Regions from separate parts of the Streptomyces sp. NPDC030245 genome, predicted to be linked through region 2. Evidence: riboswitches for the same ligand, from Rfam matches in the RefSeq annotation. Region 2 holds a riboswitch; the other holds the start of a gene.
What was found. Region 2 has a riboswitch for S-adenosylmethionine ahead of ACZ4Z4_RS19520 (aminotransferase class V-fold PLP-dependent enzyme). Riboswitches for the same ligand answer to the same signal wherever they lie in the genome.
Positions count from the first base shown of each region.

Region 1: linked by a shared signal. The riboswitch ahead of thrC (threonine synthase) and the one ahead of ACZ4Z4_RS19520 (aminotransferase class V-fold PLP-dependent enzyme) in region 2 are both predicted to bind S-adenosylmethionine.

Region 1 covers NZ_JBVICF010000004.1:161,111-166,975, reverse strand. Annotated here, with positions in the region: gene groL (chaperonin GroEL) at 1-1,594, opposite strand, end outside; gene ACZ4Z4_RS12785 (cold-shock protein) at 1,910-2,113, opposite strand; gene ACZ4Z4_RS12780 (MoaD/ThiS family protein) at 2,533-2,808, opposite strand; gene thrC (threonine synthase) at 2,951-4,279, opposite strand; SAM riboswitch class I at 4,297-4,425, opposite strand; gene ACZ4Z4_RS12770 (glucosyl-3-phosphoglycerate synthase) at 4,618-5,562, shown strand; gene ACZ4Z4_RS12765 (alpha,alpha-trehalose-phosphate synthase (UDP-forming)) at 5,608-5,865, shown strand, end outside.
Region 2 covers NZ_JBVICF010000006.1:445,709-451,573, reverse strand. Annotated here, with positions in the region: gene qcrB (cytochrome bc1 complex cytochrome b subunit) at 1-1,615, shown strand, start outside; gene trpD (anthranilate phosphoribosyltransferase) at 1,760-2,824, shown strand; SAM riboswitch class IV at 2,920-3,037, shown strand; gene ACZ4Z4_RS19520 (aminotransferase class V-fold PLP-dependent enzyme) at 3,228-4,610, shown strand; gene ACZ4Z4_RS19515 (glycerate kinase family protein) at 4,559-5,776, opposite strand; gene ACZ4Z4_RS19510 (SLC13 family permease) at 5,808-5,865, opposite strand, start outside.

The DNA.
Region 1 (5,865 bases), on a different contig from region 2:
CCGGAGCGGCGCCCGCGGCGGCCTTCTCCGGCTTGTCGGCGATGACGGCCTCGGTGGTGAGGAACAGCGCGGCGATGGAGGCGGCGTTCTGAAGGGCGGAACGGGTCACCTTCGCCGGGTCGAGGATGCCCTCGGCGATCATGTCGACGTACTCACCGGTCGCGGCGTTCAGGCCGTGGCCGACGGTCAGGTTGCGCACCTTCTCGACGACGACACCGCCCTCCAGGCCGGCGTTGACGGCGATCTGCTTCAGCGGGGCCTCGAGGGCCAGCTTCACGGCGGCGGCACCGGTGGCCTCGTCGCCGTCGAGCTCCAGCTTCTCGAAGACCTGGGAGGCCTGGAGCAGGGCCACGCCACCACCGGCGACGATGCCCTCCTCGACGGCCGCCTTCGCGTTGCGGACGGCGTCCTCGATGCGGTGCTTGCGCTCCTTGAGCTCGACCTCGGTCGCGGCACCGGCCTTGATGACGGCCACGCCGCCCGCGAGCTTCGCCAGGCGCTCCTGGAGCTTCTCGCGGTCGTAGTCCGAGTCGCTGTTCTCGATCTCGGCGCGGATCTGGTTGACGCGGCCCTGAACCTGGTCGCTGTCACCGGCGCCGTCGACGATGGTCGTCTCGTCCTTGGTGATGACGACCTTGCGGGCGCGGCCGAGCAGGTCGAGACCGGCGTTCTCCAGCTTGAGGCCGACCTCCTCGGAGATGACGGTGCCACCGGTGAGGATGGCGATGTCGCCGAGCATGGCCTTGCGGCGGTCACCGAAGCCCGGGGCCTTGACGGCGACGGACTTGAAGGTGCCACGGATCTTGTTGACGACCAGGGTCGACAGGGCCTCGCCCTCGACGTCCTCGGCGATGATCAGCAGCGGCTTGCCCGACTGCATGACCTTCTCCAGGAGCGGAAGGAGGTCCTTCACGTTGGAGATCTTGGAGTTGACGATCAGGATGTACGGGTCGTCGAGCGACGCCTCCATACGCTCCATGTCGGTGGCGAAGTACGCCGAGATGTAGCCCTTGTCGAAGCGCATACCCTCGGTGAGCTCCAGCTCCAGACCGAAGGTCTGGGACTCCTCGACGGTGATGACGCCTTCCTTGCCGACCTTGTCCATCGCCTCGGCGATGAGCTCGCCGATCTGGGTGTCGGCGGCGGAGATGGAGGCCGTCGAAGCGATCTGCTCCTTGGTCTCGACATCCTTCGCCTGCTCGAGCAGGGCGCCGGAGACGGCCTCGACGGCCTTCTCGATGCCGCGCTTGAGGGCCATCGGGTTGGCACCGGCGGCCACGTTGCGCAGACCCTCGCGCACCAGGGCCTGGGCCAGGACGGTCGCGGTCGTCGTGCCGTCACCGGCGACGTCGTCCGTCTTCTTCGCGACCTCCTTGACCAGCTCGGCACCGATCTTCTCGTACGGGTCCTCGAGCTCGATCTCCTTGGCGATGGAGACACCGTCGTTGGTGATCGTGGGGGCGCCCCACTTCTTCTCGAGGACGACGTTGCGACCCTTGGGGCCCAGGGTCACCTTGACGGCGTCGGCGAGCTGGTTCATGCCGCGCTCGAGGCCGCGCCGTGCCTCCTCGTCGAACGCGATGATCTTGGCCATGTGAAGTGGTCCTCCCGGACGGGGTGGCAAGCAAAAACGGACCGTGCTGGTGCCCGCGACGGACGGACTGCGTGCCGTGTGGTTCCTTGCCCCACGCGGCCCGCGGACCTCACCGACCCGATCCAAGTTCTGTCACTCTCACTGGGAGAGTGCTAAGCCCAATGATTAGCACTCGACCCCCACGAGTGCAAGGTGCTCCCGCCAGATCCGCCCGGCGCGCGGGAGCACGGGAGCGTGGGCACACACGAGGGGCCCGTACCCCTGGTGGGATACGAGCCCCTCGCGGTGCGTGCTTCGGTGGTCGGTCGCGCCGAGCTAGACGGCGAGCTTGACCATGTCCGCCTGCGGACCCTTCTGGCCCTGCGAGATCTCGAACTCGACTCGCTGACCTTCTTCAAGGGTGCGGTAGCCGTCCATCTGGATCGCGCTGTAGTGGACGAAAACATCCGCACCACCGTCGACCGCGATGAAGCCGTACCCCTTCTCCGCGTTGAACCACTTGACGGTGCCCTGAGCCATGCCTAACTCCCCTATTACTGGCCCTTGCACAGGACCGCACTTCGCGGACCCGGGTCAGACCTCACCCCCCACTGATTGGGGGTGTGCGCCGGAACGCGTCGACCGCCGCTGAATGTATCTGTCCAACTGCCGTCTGCAACAGGTCAATCGGACGAGAATTCTGGGCGCGCCCGATCGGTAATATGCGGAGAATTCACCGGAATCCAGGGCAAGTCGGGCCGGACAAAAGGCGCATAAGGCTTGAATGGGCAGTGCGCTTTGGCTACTTCTTGTCGGCTCCGGACCGACTTCGTATATGCACTCGGCACTGACGGCGAAGCACGCACCTCAACTGTACCGCGCTCAACCAAGCAGAATTGCCCCCTCCGTTTCTCTCGCGGAGGGGGCAATTCAGTTAACGCAGGGTACTTGCGAAAATGTCAGCCACCAGCCACGGCGGGAATGATCGAGACGCCCGCGCCGTCCGGCGTGGCCGTCTCCAGGCCCTGCTCGAAACGGACGTCGTCGTCGTTCACGTACACGTTGACGAAGCGGCGCAGCTTGCCCTGGTCGTCCAGGACGCGGGCGGCGATCCCGGCGTGGTTCTTCTCCAGATCGGCGATGACCTCCCCCAGATTCGCCCCCTCGGCGGCGACCTCGGCCTTGCCACCGGTGTAGGTGCGCAGGATGGTGGGGATACGGACGTTGACACTCATGGGATTCACCTCGATAGATCACGGGGGGCGCCCCTTTCAGGGGCCGCCCCTCCAGGGGCGCGGGGCTGTTTCGATATGCGGCTCCGCCGCGTGGGCGCGACCAGCCACAGCGGACCCGCAGTCGGGACGAAGGGCTCGGGCCCTACGGCGCCTGGCCGGCAAGACCCGCGGAGCGAAACGCCTCAAGGCTCGGCTTGATGGTCGCCGTGGCCTGCGACGTCTCAGCGACAGCGTCCAGCGTCTTGAGGCCGTCCCCGGTGTTGAGCACGACCGTGGTGAGCGCCGGGTCGAGGAGCCCCGCCTCGAAGAGCTTCTTCGTGACGCCCACCGTCACACCCCCCGCGGTCTCCGCGAAGATCCCTTCCGTGCGGGCGAGAAGCTTGATCGCCTCGACGACCTGCTCGTCGTTCACGTCCTCCACCGCCCCGCCCGTGCGGCGCGCGATGTCGAGGACGTACGGCCCGTCGGCGGGGTTGCCGATGGCCAGCGACTTGGCGATGGTGTTCGGCTTCTGGGGCCGGACCACGTCGTGCCCGGCCTTGAAGGCGGCCGACACGGGCGAGCACCCCTCGGCCTGCGCACCGAAGATCTTGTACGGCTTGTCGGCCACCAGACCGAGGGCGATGAGCTCCTTCAGCCCCTTGTCGATCTTCGTGAGCTGCGAGCCGGAGGCGATCGGGATGACGAGCTGGTCGGGCAGCTCCCAGCCGAGCTGCTCGCAGATCTCGTACGCGAGGGTCTTGGAGCCCTCGCCGTAGTACGGCCGCAGGTTGACGTTGACGAAGCCCCAGCCCTCGCCCAGCGGGTCGCCGATGAGCTCGGAGCAGAAGCGGTTCACGTCGTCGTAGTTGCCCTCGATGCCGACGAGTTCACCGCCGTAGACCGCGGCCATGACGACCTTGCCCTGCTCCAGGTCGTGCGGGATGAAGACGCAGGAGCGGAAGCCCGCGCGGGCGGCGGCGGCGCCGACGGCGCCCGCGAGGTTGCCGGTGGAGGAGCAGGAGAGCGTGGTGAACCCGAAGGCGCGCGCCGCCTCGAGGGCCTGCGCGACGACGCGGTCCTTGAAGGAGTGCGTGGGGTTGCCCGAGTCGTCCTTGACGAACAACTTGCCCTGCTGGGCGCCGAGTTCACGGGCGAGGTTGTCGGCCTTGACGAGCTGGGTCCAGCCGGGGTTGAGGTTCGGCTTGTCGGCCACGTCGGCGGGGACGGGGAGCAGCGGGGCGTAGCGCCAGATGTTGGCGGGGCCGGCCTCGATCTGCTTGCGGAGGGCTTCCGGGTCGCCGAGGGGCAGGTCGTACGCGACTTCGAGGGGGCCGAAACACTCGGCGCAGGCGAAGATCGGGCCGAGCGGGAAGGTGGTGCCGCACTCACGGCAGGAGAGGCCGGAGGCGGGCCCGAGGTCGACGGAAGGGGTGGTGCTTCCCGAAGCGTTCCCGGAGGTGCTTTCGGTGGCGACAGTCTGCACAGCCATGGAGGCGAGGCCCTTTCTCCTCATCTTCCTCGCGACGCATCTCGCCGCGAGACGGAATTGGCACCTTCCCCACCGTGACCTCGCGGTCGGCGGGAGGGTTGCCGGGGCTTCAACGGGCCGTTTCCCTCTGCCCCTCTGGATGAGCGGTTTTCGATTATGGGTTTCAGTTGTCGATCTCAACGCGGCGGCGACCCCGACATGCGATGGTCACCGGCGTTGTTCAAGACTGTAACCGAAGCCCCGGACCCTTGAGATAGTCGTCCGAACAGCGAGATGGATCACATCGATCACTTGTCGATCACCTGTGGTCATCGATCACCCATGGGAGGACCGCGACCGTGCTGGAAGAGGTCGAGCACTGGCTGAGCAGGCGTTCCTGGTCGGTCGCCGACCGGCCGCAGGACCGGCTCGCCGACGCCAAGCGAGCCTGCGGCGCCTCGGTGAGCGTCGTGCTGCCCGCGCTCGACGAGGAGGGGACGGTCGGTGAGATCGTCGCCGAGATACGCCGGGAGCTGATGGAGAGGGTCCCGCTGGTCGACGAGCTCGTGGTGATCGACTCCGGCTCCACGGACCGCACGGCCGAGGTCGCCGCGGCGGCGGGCGCCAAGGTCGTCCGCAGGGACGAGATCCTGCCGCGCATCCCGGCGGTGCCGGGCAAGGGCGAGGTGCTGTGGCGCTCGCTGCTCGTGACGAGCGGCGACATCGTCGCGTTCGTCGACGCGGACCTGCGGGAGTTCTCCGCGGACTTCGTCTCGGGGATCGTGGGCCCGCTGCTCACCGACCCCGACGTGGCCTTCGTGAAGGCGATGTACGACCGGCCGCTCGGCGCGGCGGCGGGGCAGGGCGGCCGGGTGACCGAGCTGATGGCCCGGCCGCTGTTGAACATGCACTGGCCGCGGCTCGCCGGTTTCGTGCAGCCGCTCGGCGGCGAGTACGCGGCGCGCAGGTCGCTCCTGGAGCGGCTGCCGTTCCCCGTCGGGTACGGCGTGGAGCTCGGCCTGCTCGTCGACGCGCTGCACACGGTGGGTCTGGACGCGCTGGCGCAGGTGGACGTGGGGGTGCGCAAGCACCGGCACCAGGACGGGCAGGCGCTCGGGCGGATGGCGGCGGCAATCTACCGGACGGCACAGCTGCGGCTCGCGCGCGGACATCTCGTACGTCCCGAGCTCACGCAGTTCGAGCGGGGCGAGCACGGGTTCGTGCCGCGGACGTACGCGGTCGACACGGAGGAGCGGCCGCCCATGGCGGGCATCGCCGAGTACGCGCACCGCCGGGTCGCCTGACGGCCGCACGTTTGCCCGCCCCCGGGACGGGCTACGTTTTGCCACATGGTCTCCGAGCACGGTTCGTCAGCAGCACAGGTACTCGTCGCGTCCAACCGCGGCCCCGTCTCGTACACCGTCGGAGAGGACGGTGAGCTGACCGCCAGGCGTGGCGGCGGCGGCCTGGTCTCCGGGCTCAGCGCCATCGGCGACGAGGCGGACGCCCTGTGGGTGTGCGCGGCGCTCGGCGACGGCGACCGCGAGGCGGTGCGGCGCGGCGTCGGGGAACCCGGCGTACGGATGCTGGACATCGACGCGGACGTC
Region 2 (5,865 bases):
CGAACAGCGCAAGCAAGCGCCCGCCGGCGAGCGCGTCGCCGACTGGGCCGACGGCCGGCTGGGGATCTACTCCCTCGCCAAGGCCAACATGCGCAAGATCTTTCCGGACCACTGGTCCTTCATGCTCGGCGAGATCTGCCTGTACAGCTTCATCATCATCATCCTCACGGGTGTGTACCTGACGCTGTTCTTCCACCCGTCGATGAACGAGGTGGAGTACCACGGCAGCTACGTCCCGATGCAGGGACAGCTGATGTCGGAGGCGTTCAACTCGACCATGCACATCTCCTTCGATGTGCGCGGTGGTCTGCTGATCCGGCAGATCCACCACTGGGCGGCGCTGATCTTCCTCGCCGGCATGTTCGTGCACATGATGCGCGTGTTCTTCACGGGTGCGTTCCGCAAGCCGCGTGAGGTCAACTGGCTCTTCGGCTTCCTGCTGTTCGTCCTCGGCATGTTCACCGGCTTCACCGGTTACTCGCTCCCGGACGACCTGCTCTCCGGCACGGGTGTCCGCTTCATGCAGGGCGCCATCCTGTCGGTGCCGATCGTCGGCACGTACCTGTCGATGTTCCTGTTCGGCGGCGAGTTCCCCGGCGGCGACTTCGTGGCCCGGTTCTACTCGGTCCACATCCTGCTGCTGCCGGGCATCATGCTCGGCCTCGTGGTGGCGCACCTGATCCTGGTCTTCTACCACAAGCACACGCAGTTCGCGGGCCCCGGCAAGAGCAACAAGAACGTCGTCGGCATGCCGCTGCTGCCCGTCTACATGGCCAAGGCCGGAGGCTTCTTCTTCCTGGTCTTCGGTGTCATCGCGGTCATCGCGGCGATCGCCTCGATCAACCCGATCTGGGCCATCGGCCCGTACCGCCCGGACCAGGTGTCCACCGGCGCCCAGCCCGACTGGTACATGGGCTTCGCCGAGGGTCTGATCCGTGTCATGCCGGGCTGGGAGATCAACCTCTGGGGTCACACGCTCGTCCTGGGTGTGTTCATCCCGCTGGTCATCGTCTTCCCGCTGGTCCTCGTGGCCATCGCCGTCTACCCGTTCATCGAGTCCTGGGTCACCGGCGACAAGCGCGAGCACCACATCCTGGACCGCCCGCGCAACGCCCCGACCCGCACGGCCTTCGGTGTCGCGTGGATCACGGCGTACATGGTCATGCTGGTCGGTGGTGGCAACGACCTGTGGGCCACGCACTTCCACCTGTCGCTGAACGCGATCACCTGGTTCGTCCGGATCGCCTTCTTCGTCGGACCGGTCATCGCCTTCATCGTGACCAAGCGGATCTGCCTGGGTCTGCAGCGGCGTGACCGCGACAAGGTGCTGCACGGCCGCGAGTCGGGCATCATCAAGCGGCTGCCGCACGGTGAGTTCATCGAGGTCCACGAGCCGCTCAGCAAGGAGCAGCTGCACACGCTCACCGCGCACGAGCAGTACAAGCCGGTCGAGCTCGGCCCCGCGGTCGACGAGAACGGCGTCAAGCGCAAGGTGTCCGGTTCGCAGAAGCTGCGGGCCAAGCTCTCCAAGGGCTACTTCGGGGAAGAGGGTCAGATCCCCAAGCCCACCGCCGACGAGTACAAGGAGATCACGAGCGGCCACGGCCACCACTGATCATTCCCGAGCTCTGAAGCTCTGACCTCTCCCATGGTCGCCACAGCAAGAGCCCCGTCCATTGCCTGGACGGGGCTCTTTGCCGTCCCGGAGGCTGGATAGGGTGGTCCCACTCATAGGCAGACGGACAGACCAGGAGCGGCTATGAACGCTGTGACCCCCGCAGGAGGCGACACCGCGGCGGGCCGTTCCTGGCCCGACGTACTGAACGCCCTGCTCGCGGGCCGTGACCAGAGCGCCGACGACACGGCCTGGGCCATGGACCGCATCATGCGCGGCGAGGCCACTGACGCCCAGATCGCCGGCTTCGTGGTCGCGCTGCGGGCCAAGGGCGAGACCGTCGAGGAGATCTCCGGTCTGGTACGCGCCATGTACGCGCACGCCAACGTCATCGACGTGCCGGGACCGAGCGTCGACATCGTGGGCACCGGCGGCGACGGCGCCAAGACCGTCAACATCTCGACCATGTCCGCGATCGTCGTCGCGGGCGCGGGCGCGAAGGTCGTCAAGCACGGCAACCGCGCCGCCTCCAGCGCGTCCGGCGCCTCCGACGTGCTGGAGAAGCTCGGCGTCAATCTCGACCTCACCCCGCAGCGGGTGGTCGAGGTCGCCGACGAGGCGGGCATCACGTTCTGCTTCGCCGTGAAGTTCCACCCGGCGCTGCGCCACGCCGGTGCCGCCCGCAGCCAGCTGGGCATCCGGACCGTCTTCAACCTCCTCGGCCCGCTCACCAACCCGGCCAAGGTGCGCGCCCAGGCGGTCGGGGTCGCCGACCCCCGGATGGCCCCCATCGTGGCGGGCGTCTTCGCGGAGCGGGGCCACTCGTCGCTCGTCTTCCGCGGCGACGACGGGCTCGACGAGCTGACGACGACGTCCACCTCCCGGGTCTGGGTGGTGCGGGACGGCGCCGTGCGCGAGGAGGCCTTCGACCCCCGGGACGTCGGGCTCGACCTGGTGCCCGTCGAGGCGCTGCGGGGCGCCGACGCCTCGTACAACGCGGAGGTGGCGCTGCGGCTGCTCGACGGGGAGAGCGGGCCGGTGCGGGACGCGGTGCTGCTGAACTCGGCGGCGGCGCTGGCCGCCCTGACGCCCACCGACGAGCCGCTGGCCGTGCAGATCAGCGCCGGGATGGCGCGGGCGGCACGGGCGATCGACTCGGGGGCCGCGAAGAAGGCCCTGGAGCGCTGGGTGGCCGCGAGCAACCGCTGAGAGCCGTCCTCACGCACAACGGTGTGACGCAGGGCGCAGTCCGGATCCTGGACTGCGCCTTGCGCGTCGAAGATCGTGTGGCAAGATGCTGCACAGGTCATGAGTGACAGCGACTACGGCCCCGGCCCGCTGTCCGGCAACCCTCCGTCCGTGGCGGGGTGCCCCGGGTGAAGACCAGGTCGTACGCAGCAAGGCGTATGGCAAGCGCGGACCCCTGGACATCGGTGGATGTCACAGCCCTGGGGTCCTGGTCCTCAAGGGAGCAGTCTCGTGAGCAAGCGAATGTGCTAGGGCCTTCCGGCCCCTTTCCGCGCACCCTTCTTCTCTTCATCACTGCACCGCCCCGCCTCCGGCGTCCGGGCGTCGACGCAGTGAACTCACTTGCCTCTTACGGGAGTTCGCCATGTCTGTTTCCGCTGTCGCCGTCGACGCCGCCGTCTGTGCACCGCTGCCGGTCCTCGGCAGGGACGTCACCGTTCCGCTGGTCACCGGCGGCGAGGTGAGCTACGCCGCGCTCGACTACGCGGCGAGCGCGCCGGCGCTTCAGCGGGTGTGGGACGACGTGGCCGCGTACGCGCCGTACTACGGCAGCGTGCACCGCGGCGCCGGATACCTGTCGCAGCTCTCCACCGACCTGTTCGAGAACAGCCGGGTCGCCGTCGCCGAGTTCCTCGGCTGCCGGGAGGATGACCAGGTCGTGTTCACCCGCTCCACCACCGACTCGCTGAACCTGCTCGCGGCCGCCCTGCCCGCCGGCTGCGAGGTCTTCGTCTTCGAGACCGAGCACCACGCCTCGCTCCTGCCGTGGCGGAACGCCCGCGTCACCTACCTGAACGCGCCGCGCACCCCCGACGAGGCCGTCCAGACCCTGGAGCGGGCCCTCGCCGACCGCGAGCCCCACGGCCCGGCGCTGGTGTGCGTCACCGGCGCCTCCAACGTCACCGGTGAGCTGTGGCCGGTGCGGGAGCTGGCCGCCGCCGCGCACGCGCACGGCGCCCGGATCGTGCTCGACGCCGCGCAGCTCGCCCCCCACCACCCCGTCTCCATCAGCGAGTTGGACGTCGACTGGGTCGCCTTCTCCGGGCACAAGCTGTACGCGCCGTTCGGCTCCGGCGTCCTCGCGGGCCGCGCCGACTGGCTGCGGGAGGCCGAGCCGTACCTCGCGGGCGGCGGAGCCTCGCGGAAGGTGGCGCGGCGCCCCAAGGAGGCGGGCGGCGGCGTGGACGTGGAGTGGCACGACACCGCGGCCCGCCACGAGGCCGGTTCGCCGAACGTCATCGGCGTCTACTCGATCGCCGCCGCCTGCAAGGCGCTCACCGAGGCGGGCTTCGACCAGCTCGTCGCCCGCGAGCAGTACCTGATCGCGAAGGTGCGCGAGGGGCTCGCCGAGGTGCCCGCCGTGCGGGTGCTCTCGCTCTTCGGGGACGACGCGCCGCGCGTGGGCGTCATCTCCTTCGTCGTGGACGGCTGGAACAGCTCGCACTTCGCCGCCGCGCTCTCCGCCGAGTACGGCATCGGCGTACGGGACGGCCTGTTCTGCGCCCACCCGCTGGTGCGCACCCTGCTCGGCGGCGAGCCCGACGAGCCCGGCGAGTGCGGCGCACCCGAGGCCGCGCCCGGCGAGAAGTCGCTGAACGCCATCCGCGTGAGCTTCGGCGCCGGCACCCCCGACGAGCACGTCGAGCGGTTCGTGCGCGCCGTCAAGGAGCTGGTGTCGGACGGCGCGCGGTGGAACTACCGCACCGAGGACGGGCGTTGCGTGCCGGACACCAGCGCCGCCGCCTGACCCGCGGGCAGCCGGCCCCCGGGCAGCCGTGAGCCGAGCTGGATCATCCGCAGGGCCCGCTCCGTCGCGTCGGTGAGGAACTCGCCGCCCCGGCCGAGCGCCTCCGTCAGCGAGACCGGGGCGGGCAGGATCGCGCTGTACGCGTCCACGCCCAGCGCGCGGACCGTGTGTGCGCCGGCCCCGATCGTGCCCGCGAGGACCAGGACCGGACGCCCGGACCGCTTCGCGCGGCGGGCCACCTCGGCGGGCACCTTGCCGCGCGGGGTCTGGTGGTCGAGGGCGCCCTCCGCGGTGATGACCAGGTCGGCGCGGGCCAGCCGGTCGTCGAGGTCGAGCCGTTCGAGCAGCACGTCGAAGCGGGGGAGCAGCGCGGCGCCGAGGGCGGCGAGCCCGGCGCCGAGGCCGCCCGACGCGCCCGTGCCGGGTCCCTCGAAGAGGTCGGTCCGCACGGGCAGGTCCCGCGTGAGGATGTGCGCCCAGTGCTCCAGGGCGGCCGCCAGCTGCTCGACCTGCTGCGGTGTCGCGCCCTTCTGGGGGCCGAAGACGCGGGCGACGCCGCGCTCGCCGCACAGGACGTTGAAGGGGTTGCAGGCGACGCGGATCTCGGTGGCCGCGAGGCGCGGGTCGAGGCCGCTCGGGTCGATGCGGCTCAGCCGCGTCAACTCCCGTCCGCCGTGCGGCAGTTCCCAGCCGTCCGCGTCGAGGAGCCGGGCGCCGAGAGCCTGGAGGGCGCCCGCGCCGCCGTCCGAGGTGCCCGAGTCGCCGCAGCCGACGAGGACGCGGCGGGCGCCCGCGTCGAGTGCGGCACGGATCAGCTCGCCCACGCCGTACGTCGTGGTGGCGCCCGGGTCCCGCAGCTCCCGGGGGACCAGCGAGAGCCCCGCCACGGCCGCCATCTCGACGACCGCGGTGCCGTCGGGCAGCAGGGCGAAGTGCGTGCCGACCGGCTGGCCGACGGGCCCGGTCGCGGGCAGCGCGACGAGCCGCCCGCCGCCCGCGGCGGCCAGCGCGCGGGCGGTGCCCTCGCCGCCGTCCACCAACGGGATCAGATCGGTCTCGGCGTGCGGGACGACACGGCGTACGCCCGCGGCGATGGCCTCGGCCGCGGAGCTCGCGGAGAGGGACTCCTTGAAGCCGCTGGGGGCGATGGCGAAACGGGTCAGCATGCGGGTCTCCAGGGTGGGTGCGAGGGCGGGGTCAGCGGACGGGGACACCGAGCAGCGGCCAGAGCGTCACGGCGAAGAGCAGGACGAGC